DNA from 4 places in the Pedococcus sp. P5_B7 genome. Region 4 is predicted to be linked to each of the others. Evidence: riboswitches for the same ligand, from Rfam matches in the RefSeq annotation. Region 4 holds a riboswitch; each other region holds the start of a gene.
The links. Region 4 has a riboswitch for S-adenosylmethionine ahead of ACXJKD_RS16545 (aminotransferase class V-fold PLP-dependent enzyme). Riboswitches for the same ligand answer to the same signal wherever they lie in the genome.
Positions count from the first base shown of each region.

Region 1: it holds a riboswitch for S-adenosylmethionine, as region 4 does, so the genes downstream of both, ACXJKD_RS03875 (bifunctional o-acetylhomoserine/o-acetylserine sulfhydrylase) here and ACXJKD_RS16545 (aminotransferase class V-fold PLP-dependent enzyme) in region 4, are expected to answer to the same signal.
Region 2: it holds a riboswitch for S-adenosylmethionine, as region 4 does, so the genes downstream of both, metX (homoserine O-acetyltransferase MetX) here and ACXJKD_RS16545 (aminotransferase class V-fold PLP-dependent enzyme) in region 4, are expected to answer to the same signal.
Region 3: it holds a riboswitch for S-adenosylmethionine, as region 4 does, so the genes downstream of both, ssuE (NADPH-dependent FMN reductase) here and ACXJKD_RS16545 (aminotransferase class V-fold PLP-dependent enzyme) in region 4, are expected to answer to the same signal.

Region 1 is NZ_JBFULM010000002.1:226,364-232,035, reverse strand. It holds gene ACXJKD_RS03890 (nitroreductase family deazaflavin-dependent oxidoreductase) at 1-78, opposite strand, end outside; gene ACXJKD_RS03885 (hypothetical protein) at 190-483, shown strand; gene ACXJKD_RS03880 (hypothetical protein) at 456-1,709, shown strand; SAM riboswitch class IV at 1,778-1,893, shown strand; gene ACXJKD_RS03875 (bifunctional o-acetylhomoserine/o-acetylserine sulfhydrylase) at 2,047-3,366, shown strand; gene ACXJKD_RS03870 (hypothetical protein) at 3,379-4,686, opposite strand; gene ACXJKD_RS03865 (class I SAM-dependent methyltransferase) at 4,691-5,350, opposite strand; gene hrpA (ATP-dependent RNA helicase HrpA) at 5,479-5,672, shown strand, end outside.
Region 2 is NZ_JBFULM010000002.1:208,631-214,302, reverse strand. It holds gene ACXJKD_RS03820 (EcsC family protein) at 1-216, shown strand, start outside; gene ACXJKD_RS03815 (YkvA family protein) at 311-694, shown strand; gene ACXJKD_RS03810 (DUF4192 domain-containing protein) at 903-2,039, shown strand; SAM riboswitch class IV at 2,128-2,238, shown strand; gene metX (homoserine O-acetyltransferase MetX) at 2,256-3,392, shown strand; gene ACXJKD_RS03800 (universal stress protein) at 3,522-3,923, shown strand; gene ACXJKD_RS03795 (RNA polymerase sigma factor) at 4,181-5,672, shown strand, end outside.
Region 3 is NZ_JBFULM010000009.1:89,145-94,816, reverse strand. It holds gene ACXJKD_RS19305 (LLM class flavin-dependent oxidoreductase) at 1-948, opposite strand, end outside; gene ACXJKD_RS19300 (ABC transporter permease) at 984-1,889, opposite strand; gene ACXJKD_RS19295 (ABC transporter ATP-binding protein) at 1,889-2,734, opposite strand; gene ACXJKD_RS19290 (ABC transporter substrate-binding protein) at 2,731-3,774, opposite strand; gene ssuE (NADPH-dependent FMN reductase) at 3,774-4,349, opposite strand; SAM riboswitch class IV at 4,614-4,728, opposite strand; gene ACXJKD_RS19280 (NADP-dependent oxidoreductase) at 4,857-5,672, opposite strand, start outside.
Region 4 is NZ_JBFULM010000007.1:111,318-116,989, forward strand. It holds gene dapA (4-hydroxy-tetrahydrodipicolinate synthase) at 1-152, shown strand, start outside; gene ACXJKD_RS16540 (ribonuclease J) at 149-1,834, shown strand; gene ACXJKD_RS16545 (aminotransferase class V-fold PLP-dependent enzyme) at 1,971-3,374, opposite strand; SAM riboswitch class IV at 3,417-3,529, opposite strand; gene ACXJKD_RS16550 (DNA translocase FtsK 4TM domain-containing protein) at 3,911-5,672, shown strand, end outside.

The DNA of each region.
Region 1 (5,672 bases), on a different contig from region 4:
GCCCGCCGCCTCGATCTTCTCGACCTGGGTGCGGACCCACTTGGTGGGGCTGGCTGCGTAGTCGCCGGTGATGGTCATGGGCCCATCCCAACATGCCTCCCTGACGCCCGCGCGACCGCCCCTCAGGGTGGCCGAGTGGCCTGTGGACAACTTGGCGGGCGGCTCTCGACGCCCGCCTACCCTCGGTGGATGACCAGCATCGAGGTGGACCCCGAGATCCTCGTCGCGTTCGGCCGCTCCCTCACCGAGGTCGCCGCAGACCTGCAGTGGCAGGCGACCAGCGCCGCCGAGCAGGCCTGGGCGCTCGGTCCCGGCGACACCGCGGGGGCGCTCGCGTCGGTGCTCGGGGACTTCGAGCACCAGCGGCAGCTGCTCGGTCGCGAGCTGGACGACCTGGCCGGCCGCGTGACCAACGCCGGACGGCTCTACGCCGTGGTGGACCTCGAGGTCGGCGGGTGGCTCGAGCCGGCCGCTCCCCGATGACCGTCCTGCGGCCGCTGAACGGCGATCCTGCGACCGTGCGGGCGCTGGCCGACCGGCTGCAGGTGCAGAGCGAGCTGCTCCTGACCCGCGCCGAGGTCCTGCGCGGGCTGGCCGGTCCCGACGTCGCCTGGGAGAGCCCGGCCGGAGAGGCCTTCGCCGCGCGCGCACAGGCCGCCGCCTCCCTGCTGGTCTCGGTGGGACGCCGCCACGGCGTCTCCGCTGCCGCCCTCCGTCCGTTGGCTGCCGCGCTCGAACACGCCCAGCAGGTGGTCGGCGCAGCCGTGACCGAGCACACGATCGCCTACCCGCGGGCGGTGGCGCTCGGCACCGCCCGGGTCGAGGCCGAGCAGTCCGCCGACCCCGCACCGCGCGCCACCGCCGTGGCGCTGCACTGCCGGGAGGTCGCCGAGCTGGAGCGGGCGCAGGACGCCGAACGCCGGCACGCCGCGGCCTGGCGCCAGTTCCTCGAGGCCGACCGCCAGTGCGCCGCGGTGCTCCACCGGCTCGTCGAGGACGGTCTTGCCGACTCGCGCGCCTACGACACCCTGACCGGCCTCAGCCGGGCAGCCGGTGGGGTCGAAGACGTGGCCGGGTCGATCGCGCTCCTGCCCACCCCTCCCACCAAGGCGTTCGGCGTGGTCGCCGGGGTCGCCGGCGCGACCAAGCTGCTCGCCGACGCGTCGGTGAAGGTCGCCTACGGTGACGGCGACTGGACGTCGATCGGCCTCTCCGCGGGCGCGATGGCCACCGGGCGGGCGTCCACCGTCCTCAAGCGGGGTGCGCTCGCGACCAACCCCGCAGCCCGGGCCGCCGCCACCCGCACCGAGCGCCGGCTGCTGCGCTACGACGTCGGCGAGCGGTTGCGGCTCGCGACCGCCGCGGAGCTCCGACAGCTGGGCCGCACCGAGGTCAAGCGCCCGCTGCGCCCGTTCCGGCCGACCCGTGCCCTCTCCCGGGCGGGCTCTCCCGCGGCCACCGCCCACTGGCTCACCGAGCAGGTGGTCGGGCGCGCCAAGCACGCAGCCCGGGTCAAGTGGTTCGACGACCTCGCGCTCGCCACCCGCGACCCGGCGCGCTCCCGCACCATGCTGGTGACCGGTTTGAGTGCCGAGGCGGCGTCCTCCGGTGGTCGGGCGGCAGGGGTGCTGCGCGACCACCTCATCGACCGAGAGGAGAGCGAGGCCAAGCGGCTGCGTGACGCGCGCTCCGGCACCCCTGGCCGGTGAGTCCCACCTCGTCCGCGATGAGAGATGGGTATGCCGGGCGCTCACCGCCGCGGCGTACCCTCCGAGTAGGTCATGAGTGTCAGCGACAAGCCCCGGCTCGCTGGCCGGCAACCCTCCTCCGCGGTGGGGTGCCCCGGGTGAAGACCTGGCGGACGGCACCGGTTGCCGGCCGCAAGCGCGGGAGACCACCACGTGTCCCGCACCGTCTCCGGCGGTGTCGCCGGTGCACCCTCCGTGGAGGTGGCACCAGCAGCTCGATCAGCCACTCTCGATCGGGACCCACCGGCATACGGGCCCCGACGCCGCACCGCGGCACACGAGAGTGAAGGAACCTGAGATGAGCTCCACCAACTGGTCGTTCGAGACCCGCCAGGTCCACGTCGGACAGGAGCCGGACGCCGCCACGGGCGCCCGCGCCCTGCCGATCTACCAGACCACGTCGTACGTCTTCAAGGACACCGAGCACGCGGCGAACCTGTTCGCGCTCAAGGAGTTCGGCAACATCTACACCCGCATCATGAACCCGACGCAGGATGCGGTCGAACAGCGCGTCGCCTCGCTCGAGGGTGGCGTCGGCGCGCTCCTCGTCGCCTCGGGCCAAGCCGCCGAGACCCTCGCGATCCTCAACATCGCGGAGGCGGGCGACCACATCGTGGCCAGCCCCAGCCTCTACGGCGGGACGTTCAACCTGCTGAAGCACACGCTGCCCAAGTTCGGGATCACGGTGACCTTCGTCGAGGACCCCAACGACATCGCGTCGTGGAAGGCGGCGGTCCAGCCCAACACCAAGCTGTTCTTCGGCGAGACCATCTCGAACCCCAAGTCGGAGGTGCTCGACATCGAGGCCGTGGCGGCCGCGGCCCACGAGGCCGGCGTGCCGCTCGTCGTCGACAACACGATCGCCACCCCGTTCCTCATCCGGCCCCTGGAGTGGGGAGCCGACATCGTCCTGCACTCCGCCACCAAGTACCTCGGCGGCCACGGCACCTCGATCGCCGGCGTGATCGTCGACGGCGGCACCTTCGACTTCGGTGCAGACCCGGAGAAGTTCCCCAACTACAACACGCCCGAGGAGAGCTACCACGGGCTCGTCTTCGCCCGTGACCTCGGCGTCGGCAGCCCCTTGGGCGCGAACCTGGCCTTCATCCTCAAGGCCCGGGTGCAGCTGCTGCGCGACCTCGGCCCGGCCATCTCGCCGTTCAACGCGTTCCTCATCGCGCAGGGCATCGAGACCTTGAGCCTGCGCCTCGAGCGGCACCTCGAGAACACCCACAAGGTGGCGGCGTACCTCCAGGGGCACGAGCAGGTGGAGCAGGTCGTGTGGGCCTCGCTGCCCGACCACGAGTCCTACGCCAAGGCGAAGAAGTACACCCCACGAGGGGCCGGTGCCGTGCTCGCCTTCGAGATCGCCGGTGGGGTCGAGGCGGGTCGACGGTTCGTCGAGTCGCTGGTGCTGCACAGCCACGTCGCCAACATCGGTGACGTCCGGTCGCTCGCGATCCACCCGGCGTCGACGACCCACTCGCAGGGTCCGGACGGCGACCGCCTCAAGGCCGGCGTCACCCCGGGGCTGGTCCGGCTGGCCGTGGGGATCGAGCACATCGACGACATCATCGCCGACCTCGAGCAGGGCTTCATCGCCGCGAAGGGAGCCTGACCCGCGTCCGCCTCAGCTGCCGGTGGTCGCAGGTTTGCGGCCACCGGCGAGGTCGGCGTAGGCCGACCGGTCCCAGGTGTGCCGGAAGTTCGGGTCGGGGTGCCGCCACCCGGTGCCGTACAACCGCTCGAGGTAGACGAGCGGGTTGCGGGGCAACGGGCAGGTGACTCCCATCAGGGGAGCGCTCGAGGCCGGGAACATCATGTCCCGGGTGAGGGCGCCCCGGGCACCCGGATACCAGGACACGACGTCGCCCTCGAAGAGCCCGACGAAGACGTCGACGTGCTTCGCGCCAGGCTTGCGCACGTGGCGGTGCGCCGAGAAGTTGCCCGTCACCGTGAACCCGAGGGGCCGCAGGTGCTGCTCGACCAGGGCGAGACCCTCGGCCAGCGTGCTCGCCTCGTGAGGGTCGAAGGCGATGATGATGTCGAGGTCGTCGTCGTGGGGGATGAGTGCACCGTCACGGACCACGGACAGCGCCGCCCCGAACCCGAAGCAGACGTGCGGGGTGAGGGAGGCCAGCGCGTCGGTGATCTCGACCGCGGACCCGACGTAGCGGACCTTCTCCTGCTCGGTCCAGAAGCGGAAGCAGCGCTGCGGGCCGTGGACCGTCCACTCCATCGCCCGGTCGGCGAGGAGGGCGTGCGTGACCACGGTGCGGAAGGCCGAGCGCTGCTGGTCGGGCACGTCGGTCAGGGCGTCGAGGGCCTTGCGGGCCTCCTCGTAGAAGCCGCCGAAGGTGTCGCCGAGGATGGGCAGCAAGGCGCTGAGCTCGGCCGACGCGCCGTTGCTGGCGGGCGCGGCGAGGGTCTGGCGCAGCTGGTCCACCCGGGCGAGGTGGTCGTAGACGACGACCCACCCGGCCGGGCCCTCGACGAGCACCCGGACCCCCCTGAGCCGCCGCGCGGTGGCTCCTGGGACGTTGCGCAGGCGCACCCGACGCAGGTCCACCGGCTTCTTGAACGCCAGCTCCACCCAGCCGGGGCTGTCGGCCCCGGTGTGCAGGGCCGTGCCGGACGGGTGCTCGACGTCGAGCAGTCGCACCGAGTTGAAGGCGTCGCCGAAGTTCTTGTGCCAGCTGCTCGTGGTCACCTTGGCGTCCCGTCGTCCGACGGAGCCCTTCGTGGTGTCCACGCCCAGCGACTGCAGGTGCAGGAACTGCTCGGAGGCTCCCTCGACCCGCAGCCGACGGATCCCGTCATGGGCGAGCTGCAGGTCGAGCAGCCCGTCGGGTGCGATGACATCGAGGTCCGGGAAGAGGGCGCGGCCGGCCCGGATGATGTCCTCGAGGTCAGCCAGGGGCTGGGCGCCGGCGGTCATCGGGTCACACTCGGGTGAAGAGCTCGCGGGCGCAGTACGCGTCGTCCTGGCGGTACTTGGCGAAGCCGAAGCCCTCGGTGGCGTAGGTGACCTCGAACCCCTTGCTCAGGGCGCGGGCCTGGAAGGTCGCAGGGGCCACGAACCGGCGGTAGTGCGCACCGGTCACCTTGGCGCCGGTCTGGTCGCGCACGGTGCGGTACTCGACGGCGAGCAGGTCGCCGGGCGAGGTGAGACCGGCGGCCAGGGTGAGGAAGTCCTGCTCCTCGCGATCAGTGATCGCGTGGACGAAGAACCGGGCGTAGATCGTCAGTGGCCCGGACGCGGCGCCGAGCCGCTCGGGCAGCGCGGGGTCGTCGATCGACGAGACGAGGAAGTTCGCCTTGACCCCATTGGCCTCGGCGGTGGCGCTGGCAGCGGCGACCGCGGACTGCGAGCCGTCGACGCCGGTGACGTCGTGACCGTAGGAGGCGAAGAAGAGGGAGTCCCGGCCGTTGCCGCAGCCGAGCTCGATGACGCGGGTCGGGCCCTGGAGCTCACCCGCGACGAAGGCCGCGAACTGGGAGGGGAGCGGACGCTGGGTGGCTGCCCTGGCGGCGTAGTAGTCGTTCCAGTAGCCGCTGCGGTCGCTGGTCGCGGCCTCGGGCGACAGGTCGGGGGATGTCACAGGAGGAAACCTCGTCTTTGGGGTGCGGAGAGATGTTCACCGGGTGTTCATCGTCAGGTCACCTTAGAGGAGGAAGGGTCGTTCCTGCCTCGTCCGCGGGGAGAGCACGCCGAACGTATGCTGCGGCCATGTCCTCCGCCGACTCTCCGCAGCCCCGTGCTGCCCGGAACCGGGGTCGGCGCAAGCGGCCGGAGGGGCAGCGACCCACTGGGCAGCGACCAGCGCGGCAGCGAGCGGCGCCTCGGAGGCAGGACATCCCGGTCCCCGAGTTGAAGTACCCGCTGGACCTCCCGGTCGTGGCGCGCAAGGACGACATCGCGGC
Region 2 (5,672 bases), on a different contig from region 4:
GCGGCCCAGCGCCTGCCGGGTCCGGCGATGATGGTGGTCAACAAGGCGGTCGGGTTCCGGCTGCTGTCGACCGCCGGCAAGAAGACGCTGACGAAGTTCGGCAAGGGTGTCCCGGTCATCGGCGGCGTCCTCGGAGCCGGTCTCGACGGGTTCCTCCTCAAGAAGATCGCCGACCACGCCCGGCACGAGTTCCCCCGCAGGGCCACCGGGATCTGAGCGTGGTCACCGTGCTGCGAGGGAATCACCACGACCTCCGGGTCGTTTGCACCGTGTCCGGGCCAGTTGGCGTCCGGGAGCAAGGAGGACGTCCATGCCCATGAACCGATTCGGTGCCCTGCGCACCATCGCCACCGCGGTGCGCACCGCCACCCGTCCCGGGTCGCCAGGCATGGGGGAACGGCTGATGAGCCTGCCCAGGCTGTTCGCGGCCACCTTCCGCGGCGAGTATGCCGGGACGACCCGGGGGCGGCTGCTCCTGGTCCTCGGGGCGGTCGCCTACGTCGTGTCCCCGATCGACCTCATCCCCGAGCTGGCACTGTCGGTGTTCGGCCTGGCGGACGACGCCGTCGTCGTCTCGTGGATCGCGGCGACCGTGGTCAACGAGACGGAGTCCTTCCTGGCGTGGGAACGGCTGGACCCTGCCAGCAAGGGCGCAGCCGCGCACGAGACCGTCCAGGGCGACGTCCTGCGGTAGCGCGCGGCGGGGTCCTCAGGTCTTCCCCCGTCCTCGGGTCTGAGGGCGACGAGGCCCCACCCCAGCAGAGCCTCGATGGGGCGGTCCGGCGCGGATACGGCGCCGCACCGCCCCATCACTGTGCACGGGGGTGAGCCCTGACCCGCTCCGTCCACAGGGTGGTGGCACGACGGTGCCGAGGGGCTGCGCGGCCGGGAACGGTGGACCCATGAACTCCATCAGGTTGCGCAGCCAGGGCGACGTCGTCGCCGTCCTGCCCTACCAGCTCGGCTACCACCCCGAGGACTCGCTGGTCGTGGTCGCGCTGCGCGACCGGGCGGTCGTCCTGGTCGAGCGGGTCGACCTGCCCACCGCCACCGAGGCCCACGAGGCGTCCCGGGTGCTGATCCCGCCCCTGCTGCGCGAGGAGCCCGACGCGGTCCTGCTCGTCGCCTACGAGACGCGCAGGGGTGCAGGCCGGCCGGGGCTCGACACGGTCCGCGGTCACCTGGTCCGGGCCGGGGTGGAGGTGCTCGACCGGATGGTGGTGCGCGACGGCAGGTGGTTCGCGGTCGACTGCGTCGAAGGGTGCTGTCCCGCAGCCGGTTCGCCGATCCCCACGCCGGCCGACACGCCGGCGGTGGCGGAGTTCGTCGGGATCGGCGTCTCACCCCTGCCCGGTCGGGGAGCGCTCGCGGCACTCGTGGCTGCCGACCCGGCGCGCACCGCCCCCGTGGCGGCTGCCCTGGCCGAACGCGCCGCCCGGGCCGAGAGCGCAGGGAGGGCCGAGAGCGCAGGCAGGGCCGAGCGCACCGCCAGAAAGGAGCGCACCGGCACGGGTGGTCTGGGGCGGGCGGCCCACCGGTTCGAGGCGTTGTCGGTCTGGGCCGTTGCGCTGGGGCTCACGGGCGCAGGGGATGACGAGCCGATCGTCGAGACGTTGCGTCCCGACCAGGTCGCGCTGCTCGTCGACAGCCTCCGGGACCTCGGGCTCCGCGACGGACTGGTGGCGTGGCTGTGCCCGGGATCCCTGCCCCGGGACTGCCTGTCGCCCGACGTCGTGGACGCCGTCCACACCTGCCTGCCCCGCCCCGGTCACGACGAGACGCTGGCCGGGAGGCGACATCTGGTCCGGCTGCAGCACCTGGTCAGGGCCGTGCCCGACGAGCACGCCGCCGCCGCTCTGACGGTGCTGGCCAACCTCGCGTGGTGGCTCGGCGACGGCGCCTTCGCGAGGACCTGTCTGGAGCGTGCCCTGGGGGCCTCGCCCGGCTACCGGCTGGCCCTGCTGCTCGAGCGGATGCTCGATCTCGGGGTTCGTCCGGGCCGCGGGGCGGGACCTCGGGAGGACGCGTGGGCGGGGTGAGTGACCGAGCCGTGGTGGACGACGGCGACCACGTCCACGCAGCGGACGCAGCGGACAGGGGGAGGGCCGGCTCGTATGATGAGCGGCAGGTTATGAGTCCCAGCGCCAAGCCCCGGCTTGCTGGGCGGCAACCCTCCTCGCGGTGGGGTGCCCCGGGTGAAGACCCGGCCGACCCTCACCTGGGCGGCAAGCGCGAGCGCCACAGGAGCAGTTTCGATGACCACGACCTCCCCACCACGGGCCACTTCCGGGGCCTGGCGGGACGGCGACCCGGTCGGTCGCCGCCAGTTCGTCGACCTCGGCGCCGTCGAGCTCGAGCGCGGAGGGGTGCTGCCCGCGGTCCGGGTGGCCTACGAGACCTGGGGCGAGCTGAACGCCGCCGGCGACAACGCGGTGCTCGTGGAGCACGCACTGACCGGAGACAGCCATGTCGACGGGCCGACCGGGCCCGGTCACCCGACGCCCGGGTGGTGGGACGGCCTCGTCGGGCCGGGCAAGCCGCTCGACTCCGACCGCTACTTCGTCGTGGCCGCCAACGTGCTGGGTGGTTGCCAGGGCAGCACCGGGCCCTCGAGCCCCGCGCCCGACGGCAGGCCGTGGGCTAGCCGGTTCCCGTTCATCACGGTGCGCGACCAGGTGCAGACCGAGGCCCTGCTCGCCGACGCCCTCGGAGTCGACCGCTGGCACACCGTGCTCGGTGGCTCGATGGGTGGCATGCGGGCGATCGAGTGGGCGGTCACGCACCCCGACCGGATCGGCACGGCGATCGTGCTGGCCAGCACGGCATACGCCACCGCGGAGCAGATCGGCTGGTGCCAGGCGCAGCTGCTGGCCATCCGCTCCGACGCGCACTTCCACGGCGGTGACTACTACGAGCGCGGCACCGGACCCGAGACCGGGCTGGGGATCGCGCGGCGGATCGCGCACGTCACCTACCGCAGCGAGCTCGAGCTGCACGAGCGCTTCGGTCGCGAGCCGCAGCAGTCCGAGGACCCGTTGGGTGGCCGCGGTCGGTATGCCGTCGAGTCCTACCTCGACCACCATGCCGGGAAGCTGGCCGGGCGCTTCGACGCGAACTCCTACGTGGTCCTCACCGAGGCGATGAACTCGCACGACGTGGGTCGCGGTCGTGGGGGAGTGGCGGCAGCGCTCGAGCGGGTCACCGCCGACCTCGTGGTGGTGGCCGTCGACTCGGACCGGCTCTACCCCCCGAGGCTGTCGCACGAGCTCGCCGACGCGGTCCCCGGGACGGCGCTCCACACGGTCCACTCCGACTACGGCCACGACGGGTTCCTCATCGAGATCGAGCAGGTCGGCGCGATCGTGGCGAAGGTGCTGGCTGCGCCTGCCTGACCGGGGGATTTCCGGTACGGTCGGCGCAGCGGCTGCGGCCGCACGGGCACCATGGTCGGAGCAACGAGGCTCCGGTCAATACCGCCCCGGCCAACCCTGGGCCGATGAACAGACCGTAGGAGGTCCCCCGTGGCCATCGTTGTGGGATATGTCCCGACGAAGGAAGGGCGTGCGGCCCTGCGTCGCGCTGCTGACGAGTCCCTGCTTCGCAAGTCGAAGCTCATCGTCATCAACTCCCAGCGTGGTGGGCGCGACTTCGACGGTGAGGAGGCCAACCGCTTCGAGACCGAGCTCAGGCGCATCCAGGGCGAGCTCGACGAGGAGGGTCTGGAGCACGAGGTGCGTCAGCTGGTGCGGGGCAACGAGCCGGCCGAGGACCTCATCGCGGTGGCCGAGGAGGAGAACGCCGACTTCATCGTCATCGGGCTGCGTCGTCGCACCCCGGTCGGCAAGCTGATCCTGGGCTCGAACGCCCAGCGCATCCTGCTCGACGCCTCCTGCCCGGTGCTGGCCGTCAAGGCTGACGCCTGACCGAGCAGCCCGATCGACCTGCTGCGGCCGTCGGCGACCGGTGTCGCCGCGACGTTCGGCGCCATCCGTGACGCCGATGCGGGTTATGGGGGCATCTCGTTTTACAATGTCATCAACGAGGTCTCGACGGGTCAGCCCGAGCGGTCTCCGCAATACTTCCACTCCCGCCGTTGTTGTCACAGACATCCCCTCAAAGCATGGCTGTGATGACGTGCGCCGTGCCGCGAGTCCGCGACGAAAGGTAGTCCGTGTCGCCTGTGTCCAAGAAGGCTGCGAGCCCCGCACCGTCTCTCCCCCAGGAGTTCTCCCACCCCGCGCTGCAGAAGCTGCTCAAGCAGGGCCGTACCAACGGCTCCGTCGACAGCGCGCAGCTGCGTGACGCCCTCGAGGGGGCCGAGATCGCACCGAAGAGGATGAAGGCTGTGCTGCGTTCGCTGGACGAGCAGGGGATCCACGTGACCCTCGACTCGGCGACCGCCTCGCGTGCGGTGGCTGCCACCAGCACCCGCAAGAAGACGGCCACCGCGCCGGCCAAGAAGGCTGCGCCGAAGACCGCCGCGACCAAGACCGCGACCAAGGTCGAGGCCAAGGCCGACGAGTTGGCCCCGGCCAAGGCGACCGCGGCCAAGACGACCACGAAGGCGGCGAAGGCGGCCCCGGCCAAGGCGACCACGACGAAGAAGGCAGCCGCCGCCGCCGCAGGCGAGTCCGCACCGGCCGCCAGGAAGACGGCCACCGAGACCGCGGCGAAGACCGCCACCAAGGCGGCCGCCAAGGGCGCCGCAGACGACGCCACCCCCGCGGCTGGTGACGACGAGGTCGTGGAGGCCGAGCCCACCGAGGTGGTCGAGTCCGAGCTCGAGGACGTCGTCGTCGAGGACGAGACGGACGACGACAAGAAGGACGAGGAGTCCGAGGGCGCCGGCTTCGTCCTGCGCGACGACGACGAGGACGACGCTCCCGTGCAGCAGGTCGTCACCGCCGGCGCCACCGCCGACCCGGTCAAGGACTACCTCAAGCAGATCGGCAAGGTCGCCCTCCTCAACGCCGAGCAGGAGGTCGAGCTCGCCAAGCGCATCGAGGCCGGCCTGTTCGCCGAGGAGCGGCTCAACTCGGGCGACAAGATCGAGATGAAGCTCAAGCGCGAGCTCTGGTGGATCGCCCAGGACGGCAAGAAGGCCAAGAACCACCTGCTCGAGGCCAACCTGCGTCTCGTGGTCTCGCTGGCCAAGCGCTACACCGGCCGCGGCATGCTCTTCCTCGACCTGATCCAGGAGGGCAACCTCGGTCTGATCCGTGCGGTCGAGAAGTTCGACTACACCAAGGGCTACAAGTTCTCGACCTACGCGACGTGGTGGATCCGCCAGGCGATTACCCGCGCGATGGCCGACCAGGCCCGCACCATCCGCATCCCCGTGCACATGGTCGAGGTCATCAACAAGCTGGCCCGCGTGCAGCGCCAGATGCTCCAGGACCTCGGGCGCGAGCCCACCCCGGAGGAGCTCGCCAAGGAGCTCGACATGACCCCGGAGAAGGTCGTCGAGGTCCAGAAGTACGGTCGCGAGCCGATCTCCCTGCACACGCCCCTGGGTGAGGACGGCGACAGCGAGTTCGGTGACCTCATCGAGGACTCCGAGGCCGTCGTGCCCGCCGACGCGGTCAGCTTCACGCTGCTGCAGGAGCAGCTGCACTCGGTGCTCGACACGCTCTCCGAGCGTGAGGCCGGCGTGGTCTCGATGCGCTTCGGCC
Region 3 (5,672 bases), on a different contig from region 4:
GTGGTCGAGCATGCTCGACAGCTGCGCCAGTCCGTATGCCGGGTTGATCAGGGCGTTGAGCTCGGCCTCCTTGGCCTGGGCCTCCGCTTCCGTGCGGCCGATGACCGGGCTGATCCCCGGGAGGATCAGCAGCTCCTCGGGGCGCCGACCGTGCGCGGTGAGCCGCCCCTTGAGGTCGGCGTAGAAGCCCTGCGCCTCCTCAAGGGTCTGCTGCGCAGTGAAGACGGCCTCGGCGAAGCGGGCTGCGTACTCCTTGCCGGACTCGCTCGACCCCGCCTGGACCAGCAGCGGGTAGCCCTGGACCGGCCTGCGGATGTTGAGCGGGCCCCGCACCTCGTAGTGCTCGCCCCGGTGGTCGACCGGGGTGATCAGGTCGGTGTCGGCGTAGATCCCGGCAGCCTTGTCCGCGACCACTGCCTCGTCGTCGAAGGAGTCCCAGAGGGCCTGGGCCAGCTGCACGAACTCGGTGGCCCGGGCATACCTCGCCTCGTGGTCGGGACGGTCGGTCAGGCCGAAGTTGCGCGCCTCGTCCTGACCGGCGCTGGTGACGATGTTCCACCCCGCCCGGCCACCGCTGAGGTGGTCGAGCGACGCGAAGGCCCGCGCCAACGTGTAGGGGTGGTTGTAGGTCGTCGAGGCCGTCGCGATCAGGCCCACGTGGCTGGTCGACGCGGCGAGCGCCGCGAGCAGCGTCAACGGCTCGAAGGCGCTGTGCGTGTTGTGCCGCACCTTGCCGTGCAGGGCGACGCTGTCGGCGAAGAACACCGAGTCGAGGCGTCCGCGCTCGGCGGTCCGTGCGATGTCGACGTAGTGCTGGAGGGTCAGCGCCCTGGCCGGCTCGACGTCGGGGTGACGCCAGGCCGCCTCGTGGTGTCCGGTGGACATGATGAACGCGTTGAGATGGAGCTCTCTGGGGGCAGGAGCCGGAGTCGTGGGGTTTGAGGACATGGATCGTGTTTCCTTCCAAGGGTTCTGTGCGTTGGTCAGCGGGCCGAGGCGGCGACGCGCCAGCGTGAGAAGTGCCCCTCAAGCCGGACGAGCACCGTGTTGACCAGCAGTCCGAACAAGGAGACCGTGAGGATCCCGGCATACATGTCGGGGATCTGGAAGCTGCTCTGGGCGTTGACGATGAGATAGCCAAGGCCCGCCTTGGCGCCCACCATCTCGGCCGCGATGAGGACGAGGATTGATGCCGTGCCGGCCATCCGGACGCCCGTGAAGATGGTGGGCACCGCCGAGGGCAGGACGACCTTCTGGAACAGCTTCAGGTTGCCGAGGCCCAGTGATCGAGCGGCCCTGATGAGGAGTGGGTCGACCGTGCGCACCCCAGCGATCGTGTTGAGCAGCACGGGAAAGAAGCTCGCGTAGGCGACGATGGAGATCTTGCTCGTCTCTCCGATGCCGAGCAGCAGGACGAAGACCGGGAGGAGCGCGAGGGCAGCCGTGTTGCGAAAGGCCTCTAGCAGTGGAGTGAGGAACTCGCGTAAGCCGTCGTACCAGGCCACCACGAGTCCCAGGCCGATGCCGGCGACCACGGCGAAGCTGAACCCGGTCACCGACCGGGTCAGGCTCGCAGCCACGTGCTGCTGGAGCTGACCGCTCTCGACCAGTCCCCACCACGCAAGGAGCACCTCATGCAGCGGCGGGAGGAACACCCGTCGCGCCGGGTCGAGGAGGTACTGGGTGCCGAACTCCCAGAGCAGGAGGAACAGCACCACCGCGGCCGAGCGACGTACGACCCCTCCGAGGCGTCCCGCCGCACCACCCGACCAGGTATGCCGGGTGCTGATCCTCCCCGTGATGCCCACCTCCGGTCCGGCGCCGGGCTGGTGGTCCTGGTTTGTCGCGCCCGCAAGGGAGGCTGCGCTGTCGAGGGTCGCAGTGCCCATCAGGCTGCCTTCTCTGTGCCATCGGGCTGGATCTTGAGGTGCCCGGCGTCCTGGGCCCTCCGAACCTCGTCGTGCAGGAGCGTCCAGACCTCGTGCCGGTAGTGGACGAAGCGGGGGTCGGAGCGTAGGTCCGTCGTGGACTCCCGGTCGCCGAGGTCGATGTTGACGAGCGCCTTGAGCCGGCCGGGACGCGAGCTCAGCACCGCGACGCGCTGGCCGAGGTAGACCGCCTCCTCGATGCCGTGCGTGATGAAGACGACCGTGGTGCCGGTGGCCCGCCAGATCCGCACGAGCTCGTCCTGCAGCTGCTCGCGGGTCTGCGCGTCCAGGGCTGCGAACGGCTCGTCCATGAGCAGGATGCCGGGCTGGTAGGCGAGGCTGCGGGCGATCGCCACCCGCTGCTTCATCCCTCCCGACAGCTCGTGGGGATAGCGGTCCTCGAAGCCCTCCAGGCCGACCAGCTCGAGGTTCTCCCTCGCACGCTCGATGCGCTCACGTCGGCCGAGCCCCTGCTGCTCGAGAGCGAAGGTGACGTTGGTCAGGGTGGTGCGCCAGGGGAAGAGGGCGTACTGCTGGAAGACGATCCCGCGGTCGAGCCCCGGGCCGGTCACCTCGCGTCCCTCGACGAGGACGCTCCCACGTGTCGGTCGACTGAGCCCTCCGAGGAGGTCCAGCAGGGTGGTCTTGCCCGACCCGCTGGGGCCGACCAGGGTCAGGAACTCACCGCGCGGCACGTCCAGCGACACGTCCTCGAGCGCCACCAGGGTGCGCGCCCGCGGCTGCTCGCGGGTGGGCCGCAGCGCAAACTCCTTGGTCACCCCCTTGAGCTCGATGTGGGCGCTCATGATGCGTCCTGGGCGAGCTGGTTGAACTCGTTGGTGTAGAGCTTGCTCGGCTGGAGCTCGCCCTTCGTGACGATCCCGCTGTCGACCAGCCACGGCTCCCATCGGGTGAAGTCCTCGTCGGTGATCACGCCGCCCTTGCTGGGGATCCCGACGCTCTTCCAGTACTTGAGGTTGTCGGTCTTCTCGTTGCGGCCGCGCTTCTCGATGATGCTCGTGAACCGGGCGATGACCTCCGCGCGAGGGGTGGTGCGCTCCCACTCGATGGCCTTCGCGACCCCAGTGACGAACTCCTTGGCAGCGGCGGGGTTCTTCGCGATGAAGTCGTCACGCAGCACGTACTGCCCGCCGTTGAAGGCGCCGAAGAGGGCGTAGTCGCTGAAGAGCGAGCGCAGCCCACCCGTGGCGATGGCGTGGTCCTGGAGCACCCCGGAGAGCGTGCCCACGTCGACCTGCCCGCGACGGACGGCCAGCTCGGTGTCGTTCGGCGGCAGCGGCACGAGCTGGACGCGGTCGATCTCCCGTGGCGTCAGCCCGTTCTTCTTGAGGTAGGTGTCGATCACGGCCTCGGCGTGCGCGCCGAGGGTGTTGACCGCGATCTTCTTGCCGATCAGGTCCCGCGGGGTCCGGATCGGGCTGTCCTCCTTGACGTAGAAGCCGTTGAAGGACTTGGCGTCCTCGCCGTAGTAGTTGACGACTGCCTTGACCGGCGCACCGGCCTTGATCAGCTTGACCACCGCACCGGAGAAGGCGCCGCCCACGTCGGTCTGGCCGGTGGCCGCCGACTGGATGTCCTGGGGACCGCTGGTCGTGTTGCCGACCCACCTGAGCTTCACCGTCGGGAAGTACCCAAGGTCGGCCGCGAGCTCGGGCAGCCCGACCAGGTTGGCCGAGCCCTGGTAGCGGATCGTCACCGGCCCCTTGCCGTCCGTGCTGGCCTCGCTCGAGGGGAGGGCGCAACCGCCGACGAGGCCGAGGGGGAGCAGCGTGGATACCGCCGCCACGAGGGGACGACGCCGTGATGGACGAGTCGTGGCGCGCATCAGGCCACCGCCTCACGCGGCTCGGCACCCGCGGACACGAGCGAACGGCCCGCGACCGTGTCGAGGAAGACGGCGGTCACCTCGCGAAGAGGACGGTGGGCCACCTCGTCGATGAGCACCTCTCCGCCCTCCACCAAGGTGATGTGGTCCGCGAGGACAAACCAGCCGGGGGTGATGCTGCTCGGAGCGAGGCTGGCCAGCACCGGGCGCAGGGCGTAGTCGACGACGAGCACATGAGCCGGGGTGCCGCCGGTCGCCACGGGCAGGACGACCTTGCCGCGCAGGGCGAACTGCGGGAGGAGGTCGAGGAAGGTCTTGAGCAGACCACCGTAGGCCGCCTTGTACACCGGGGTCGAGACCACGACTGCGTCGGCGGCCTCGAGGGCCGCGACTGCCCGGGCGATGTCAGGGTCGTGGGCGTTGCCGCGAAGGAGCGGCTCGGCAGGCAGGTCACGCAGGACGACTGGGACCACGACGTGGCCGGCTCGCTGCAGCTGGCGGGCGATGTCAGCGAGCACGGCATCGGTCTTGGACGTTCGGTTGGGACTGCTGGAGATGGTGGCTATGACAGCCATGGGAAGGTCCTTTCGGGCAGGGGGCAGCACCGTCCCTGCGTCTGGACGCGCAGAGCGGTTGTGGGAGAACAGGATTCGTCAGCGACCGTCGTCTGGTTGCGACGACGGGCTAAGGGAGTCGAGGGGACGCGTCAGGGGTGACAGAGCGCGCTGGAGACCCTGAGCAGGTCGACGTGCCTGCGCAGGACACGGTGGCACGAGCGATCGGCTCGGTGCCTGGATCCGTTGTCCTTCATGGGTTTCCGTCCTCGTGGAGGCCCGAGAGCCTTGCGCTTGCGACAGTCGTGCGACTGTCGCCAGGTCCTCACCCGGAGCACCCCGCCGCGAGTGGGAGGGTTGCCGTCCAGCAAGCCGGGGCTGTGCGCTGGAACTCGTGACCTGGGATGAAGGTAGCCGTTCAGGTATTACCTATCAAATCAGTAGGATATGGCTCTCGCATGCTGGGACGGAGAAGGGCGCCCACGCACGAAATCCCGTGCGTGGACGCCCTTTTCAAGCCTCGCTGGCTCAGTCGGTGCTGATCTCGATGGCGATCTTGCCGCGCACGTGACCGGTCTGGCTCAGCTCGAACGCCTTGGTCGCGTCGGCCAGCTGGAACACCTCCGCCACGGGCACGGTCAGCTTGCCGTCGTCGGCGAGGTCGCCCAGAGCGGTCAGGTCCTCCGCGTTGGGACGCACCCAGGCAGAGATGCCACCGGCCTCGGCCACCGTCCCGTCGGCGATGGACCCGTGTCGGCCACCGTCCTTGAGGACAGCGCGAGTGGTCTCCAGCACGCCACCGACGAAGTCGGCCACGACGTCGACGCCGTCGGGCGCGAGCTCGCGCACGCGCTCGGCCAGCCCCTCGGCATACGACACCGGCTCGACACCCAGCCCGCGCAGGAACTCGTGGTTGCCCTCGGAGGCGGTGCCGATCACGCGCGCGCCGAGCGCACGGGCGATCTGCACGGCGAAGAGCCCGACCCCGCCGGCGGCGGCGTGGACCAGTACGGTCTCGCCTTCCTTGAGCCCCAACCGCGCCAGCAGCTGGTATGCCGTGAGGCCGGCGAGCGGGAGGCCGGCGGCCTGGTGCCAGTCCAGCGATTTCGGCTTGCGAGCGACGGTGCGCACGGGTGCGGTGACGAGCTCGGCGAACGTGCCGCCCTGCACCCAGTCCTTGCGGGCGTAGGCGATCACCTCGTCGCCGACCGACCACTCGGGGGTGTCGAGACCGACGGCCTCGACCACTCCGGCGACGTCCCAGCCCGGGATCGCGGGGAAGCCCACCACCATCAGTCCGTCGAGGTAGCCCTTGGCCACCTTCCAGTCAACGGGGTTCACACT
Region 4 (5,672 bases):
TGAGCACCTCCCAGGGTGCGATCATGGCGAAGGCCGCGCTCGTCGAGCTCGGCGTCATCGACCACGCGACGGTGCGGTTGCCGCTCGTCGAGTCACCACCGGAGCACCTGGACATCCTGCGCGCCGGTCTCAAGGAGTCTGGCCTGCTGTGAGTCATCCCCACCCCGAGCTCAACCTGCCCCGGCCGCTGCCCAAGAACGGCGTGCGCATCATCGCGCTCGGTGGGCTCGGCGAGGTCGGCCGCAACATGGCGGTCATCGAGCACGACGGACAGCTGCTCGTCATCGACTGCGGTGTGCTGTTCCCTGAGGACCACCACCCGGGCGTCGACCTGATCCTGCCCGACTTCGAGTACCTCGAGGACCGCCTGGACGACATCCAGGCGATCGTGCTGACCCACGGCCACGAGGACCACATCGGCGCCGTGCCCTACCTGCTCAAGCTGAAGCGCGACATCCCCGTCGTCGGGTCGATGCTGACGCTGGCCCTCATCGAGGCCAAGCTCAAGGAGCACCGGATCACCCCCTACACCCTCGGGGTCAAGGAGGGGATGCGTGAGAAGCTCGGCGTCTTCGACTGCGAGTTCGTGGCGGTCAACCACTCGATCCCCGACGCGCTCGCGGTGTTTGTGCGGACGCCCGGCGGCACGATCCTGCACACCGGTGACTTCAAGATGGACCAGCTGCCGCTGGACAACCGCCTCACCGACCTGCGCGCCTTCGCCCGGCTGGGGGAGGAGGGCGTCGACCTCTTCATGACCGACTCGACCAACGCCGAGGTCCCGGGGTTCACGACGCCGGAGAAGGACATCGCGCCGGCCATCGACAAGGTCTTCCGCGACGCCGAGCGCCGGATCATCGTGGCGTGCTTCTCCTCGCACGTGCACCGGGTCCAGCAGGTGCTCAACGCCGCGGAGCAGGCCGGCCGCAAGGTCGCCATGGTGGGTCGCTCGATGGTCCGCAACATGGGGATCGCGGCCGAGCTGGGCTACCTCCACGTGCCCGACGGCGTGCTCGTCGACGTCAAGAAGCTCGACAACTTCCCCGACGACCAGGTGGTCCTCATCTGCACCGGCTCGCAGGGTGAGCCGATGGCAGCCCTGTCCCGGATGGCCAACCGCGACCACCGCATCGACGTCGGCGAGGGTGACACGGTGCTGATGGCCTCGTCCCTCATCCCCGGCAACGAGAACGCCGTCTACCGCATCATCAACGGCCTCATGCGGCTCGGCGTCAACGTCGTGCACAAGGGCAACGCCAAGGTGCACGTCTCGGGTCACGCCAGCGCCGGCGAGCTCCTCTACTGCTACAACATCGTCAAGCCCCGCAACGTCATGCCGGTGCACGGCGAGTGGCGCCACCTCGTGGCCAACGCCGAGCTCGCCGTCCAGACCGGTGTGCCGCGTGAGCAGGTCGTGCTGGCCGAGGACGGCGTGGTCGTCGACCTGGTCGACGGCGTCGCCCGCATCGTCGGTGCCGTGCCGTGCGGCTACGTCTACGTGGACGGGTCGTCGGTCGGCGAGTTCGACGAGGCGCTGCTCAAGGACCGCCGCATCCTGCGTGACGAGGGCTTCATCTCGGTCATCGTCGTGATCGACGCCGCGACCGGCAAGATCGCGGCGGGCCCCGAGATCCAGGCCCGCGGGTTCGCCGAGGACGACGAGATCTTCAGCCAGGTGCGCCCCAAGATCGAGCAGGCGCTGGCGGAGGCCACCGGAAACGGGGTCACCGACTCCCACCAGCTCGAGCAGGTCATGCGCCGGGCCATCGGCGGCTGGGTGGGCGGCAAGATCCGTCGCCGCCCGATGATCATCCCGGTCGTCATCCAGGCCTGACCTGTGCTGGGTCCGCCCGACAAGGTTGCGCTCCACCCGAGAACCGTTCCCGGGTGAAGCGCCCCTTTATCGGGTAACCCGATAAAGGGGTGGCGGGTGGGGTGCGAGCTGTCGGCCGGGGTATGCCGCGGGTCGGCTACCAGGGGCGGGCGACGTCCAGGGCGCGCGGGTCGTTGACCGGCGCCCAGCCCTGCGGACCCTCGACGTACTCGGCCCGCGGGCCGTGCTCGGCGAGCTCGGCCACGGCGGCGAGCAGCCGGTCGACGTGCTCGGCCGTCGTGGCCAGCCCGACACTGGCGCGGACCGCGGTCGTCGACGCCGCGGCATACGGGTCGTCGAGCAGGGCGTCGACGCACAGGTGCGCGCAGAACTTGCCGTCCCGGACGCCGATCCCGTGCTCGGCCGACAGGGCGGCGGAGACGAGCGAGGACTCCACGCCGTCGACGGTGAAGGTCGCGACGGCCACGCGCTCGTGGTCGGGGCTGAAGAGGGAGTAGGTCTCGACGCCGTCGATGGCGGCCAGGCCGTCGAGCAGCCGGCGCCCGAGGGCCGCCTCGTGGGCCTCGATCGCCTCGGCGTGGGAGCGCAGGCTGTGGCAGGCCGCGGCGAGGGCGACGGCGCCGATGACGTTCGGGCTGCCGGCCTCGTGGCGGGCCGCGCCGTCCTGCCACACGACCCCGCGGGTGGTGACTGCCTTGGTGGCCCCGCCCCCGGCGAGGTACGGCGCGGCCGCGTCGAGCCAGTCGACCCGTCCGGCCAGCACCCCGGCGCCGAACGGCGCGTAGAGCTTGTGACCCGACAGCACCACGTAGTCGACCCCGAGGTCGTCGAGGTCGACCGGGCGGTGCGGTGCGTACTGCGCTGCGTCGAGGACGACGCGGGCACCGCCCCGACGCGCGATCGCCGCGAGCTCGCGGATCGGCCAGATCTCGCCGGTGACGTTGGAGGCGCCGGCGAGCACGACCAGCTTGTGGCGGCCCGGGTGCTCACGCAGCGCCGTCCGCAGCAGCACCGCGGCGTCACCGACGCTGCCGGGCACCGGGAGGCGGTGGGTCCGACGGGGTGACCACGGCAGGAGGGCCGCGTGGTGCTCGGTCTCGAAGACGAACACCTGGGTGTCGCGGGGGAGGCAACGGGCCAGCAGGTTGAAGGAGTCGGTGCTGTTGCGGGTGAAGACGACCTCGTCGCCCTCGCGCGCCCCGACGAACGCGCGCACCTCGGCCCGGGCCTGCTCGTACCAGGAGGAGGTCACGCGGGAGGCCCAGCCGTTGCCGCGGTGCACCGAGGAGTACGTGCGCAGCGCGCTGTCGACGGCGGCCTTGACGCTCACCAGGGCCGGGGTCGAGGCGGCGTGGTCGAAGTTGGCGTAGTCGACCGTGCCCTCGAGGGTCGGCACGGGCAGCGACTCGGAGACCACGGCAGGAAGCGGTCCGACCTCGCCCCAGGTGTGCGCGTCCGGGACGGGGCGCAGGTGGGTGCGGGCGTGGGCGAGGGGCGCGCTCCGGCGGAAGGCGGGTGGCGGGGTGCTCGCGATCGACATGGGTAGTGCTCCTGGTCCGGGTGGGACCCGAACGTGCTCCCGGGTCCGCGCTTGCCGGCTGCGGGTGCAGACGGCCCGGTCGTCACCCGGAGCACCCCACCGCGGAGGAGGGTTGCTGGTCAGCAAGCCGGGGCTTCGCGCTGACACTCATGACCTGGTGTCGAGAGTAGGGCGTCGAGCACGGGGCGATCCAGCCCGTGGGCAGAGCTTCCCGTCATCTGAGACGTGGACCGCGAGGACTCGAGCGGTCTGCGACGTGGCCTGGCGGGGGGTCGGCAGAGCCGGGTCCCGCGACCGGTTCCCCCTCGATGCGCGCCTGCGCCGACGACCACTGCTGGTCGTCGGCGCAGGCCCCGCCAGACGCAAGGCCGAGCGTGTCACCTGGGGTCGCCTCTTGGTAAGGGGAAAGGGCCTCGGGCGACCCAATCGCGACCAGATGTCGACCGTTCGGATGAGGGACGGTGGGGGCAGATTGCCCCCCGGTGATACGCGTGTGACGCGTGTTTCCGGTGTGACCTTCGCGTAGCCTGCGGAGCATGGCGACACGTCCGTCCACCTCAGCACGATCAGCAGCAGGGTCGCGCTCGTCCGGGAGCCGGGGCACCGCAACACGCCCCGCCAACCGCAAGAGCAGCACACCCCGCAAGACCTCCGCCCGTGGCAAGACCAAGGGGGGAGGGCTGCCGCTGCCCCTTCGCGCGGTCCGGGGCACCTGGATGGGCATGGCGCACGTGGCCGGTGGCGCCGTGCGCCGGGTCGGCACCAGCGCCCGTGAGCTCGAGCCCGAGCACCGCCGTGACGGGCTCGGCTTCTTCCTCATCGGACTGTCGATCCTCGTGGCCGCCCGTGAGTGGTGGGCCTTCGACGGCGCCCTCGGTGACATCGTGCACGCCGTCGTCGCAGGCACCTTCGGAGTCGTGGCGTATGCCGTGCCACTCGCCCTGCTCTTCCTGGGCATCCGCTTCCTGCGCGCGCCGCAGGAGGACTCGGCCAACTCCCGCATCGGGGTGGGCCTGGGTGCCCTCGCGTTCGCGGCCTCCGGGTTGGCCCACGTCGCCGCGGGCATCCCGACCCCGCCCCAGGGCGCCGAGGGCATGCGGGACGGTGGCGGGATCATCGGGTTCCTGGCCTCGAGCCCGCTCGAGGCCGCGGTGTCGGTCTACGGCACCGTGCCGATCCTGCTGATGCTGGGCTTCTTCGGCCTGCTGGTGATGACCGCGACCCCGGTGCACATGATCCCCACGCGCCTCTCCGACCTGCGCGACCACCTGCTCCACCGTGGCCACCCCGACGACGGCGCCGCGGCGCCCCTGGAGGTCGCCGAGGAGAAGCCCAAGCGTCGTCGCCGGGTCATCGACCCGGAGGGTCCGCTCGAGGGTGACGAGGCGTTCGAGCAGGCCGCCCTGGTGGCCCCCGACGGACGCCGGTTCCGTCCCGGCGAGAAGCGCCCCACCACTCCGGGAGTCCTTGCTCCGGAGTCGAGCACTGCAGCGAAGAGCCCCGTGATCGAGGTCAAGGCCGCCCTCGAGGCGCCGCCCACGACGCCGCTCCCGCAGCGTGTCGAGCAGCTCGCCCTCGCCGGCGACATCACCTACACGTTGCCCGACAACGCGATCCTCGAGCCCGGCTCACCCCACAAGACCCGCAGCGCCGCCAACGACCGCGTCGTCGAGTCGCTCACCCAGGTCCTCGAGCAGTTCGACATCGACGCCCAGGTCACCGGCTTCAGCCGCGGCCCGACGGTCACCCGCTACGAGGTCGAGCTCGGCCGCGGCACGAAGGTGGAGCGCGTCACCGCGCTGTCCAAGAACATCGCGTATGCCGTCGCGTCGGCAGACGTGCGCATCCTCTCGCCGATCCCGGGCAAGTCCGCGATCGGCATCGAGATCCCCAACGCCGACCGCGAGAAGGTGAGCCTCGGCGACGTCCTGCGCAGCCAGGCCGCGCGCGGCAACGAGCACCCGATGGTCATGGGCGTGGGCAAGGACGTCGAGGGTGGCTACGTCATCGCCAACCTCGCCAAGATGCCCCACCTGCTGGTCGCGGGCGCCACCGGCGCCGGCAAGTCGAGCTTCGTGAACTCGATGATCACCTCGATCCTCATGCGGGCGACGCCCGACGAGGTGCGCATGGTCCTGGTGGACCCCAAGCGCGTCGAGCTCACGGCCTACGAGGGGATCCCGCACCTCATCACCCCGATCATCACGAACCCCAAGAAGGCCGCCGAGGCGCTGGCCTGGGTGGTCCGTGAGATGGACACCCGCTACGACGACCTCGCGCAGTTCGGGTTCAAGCACA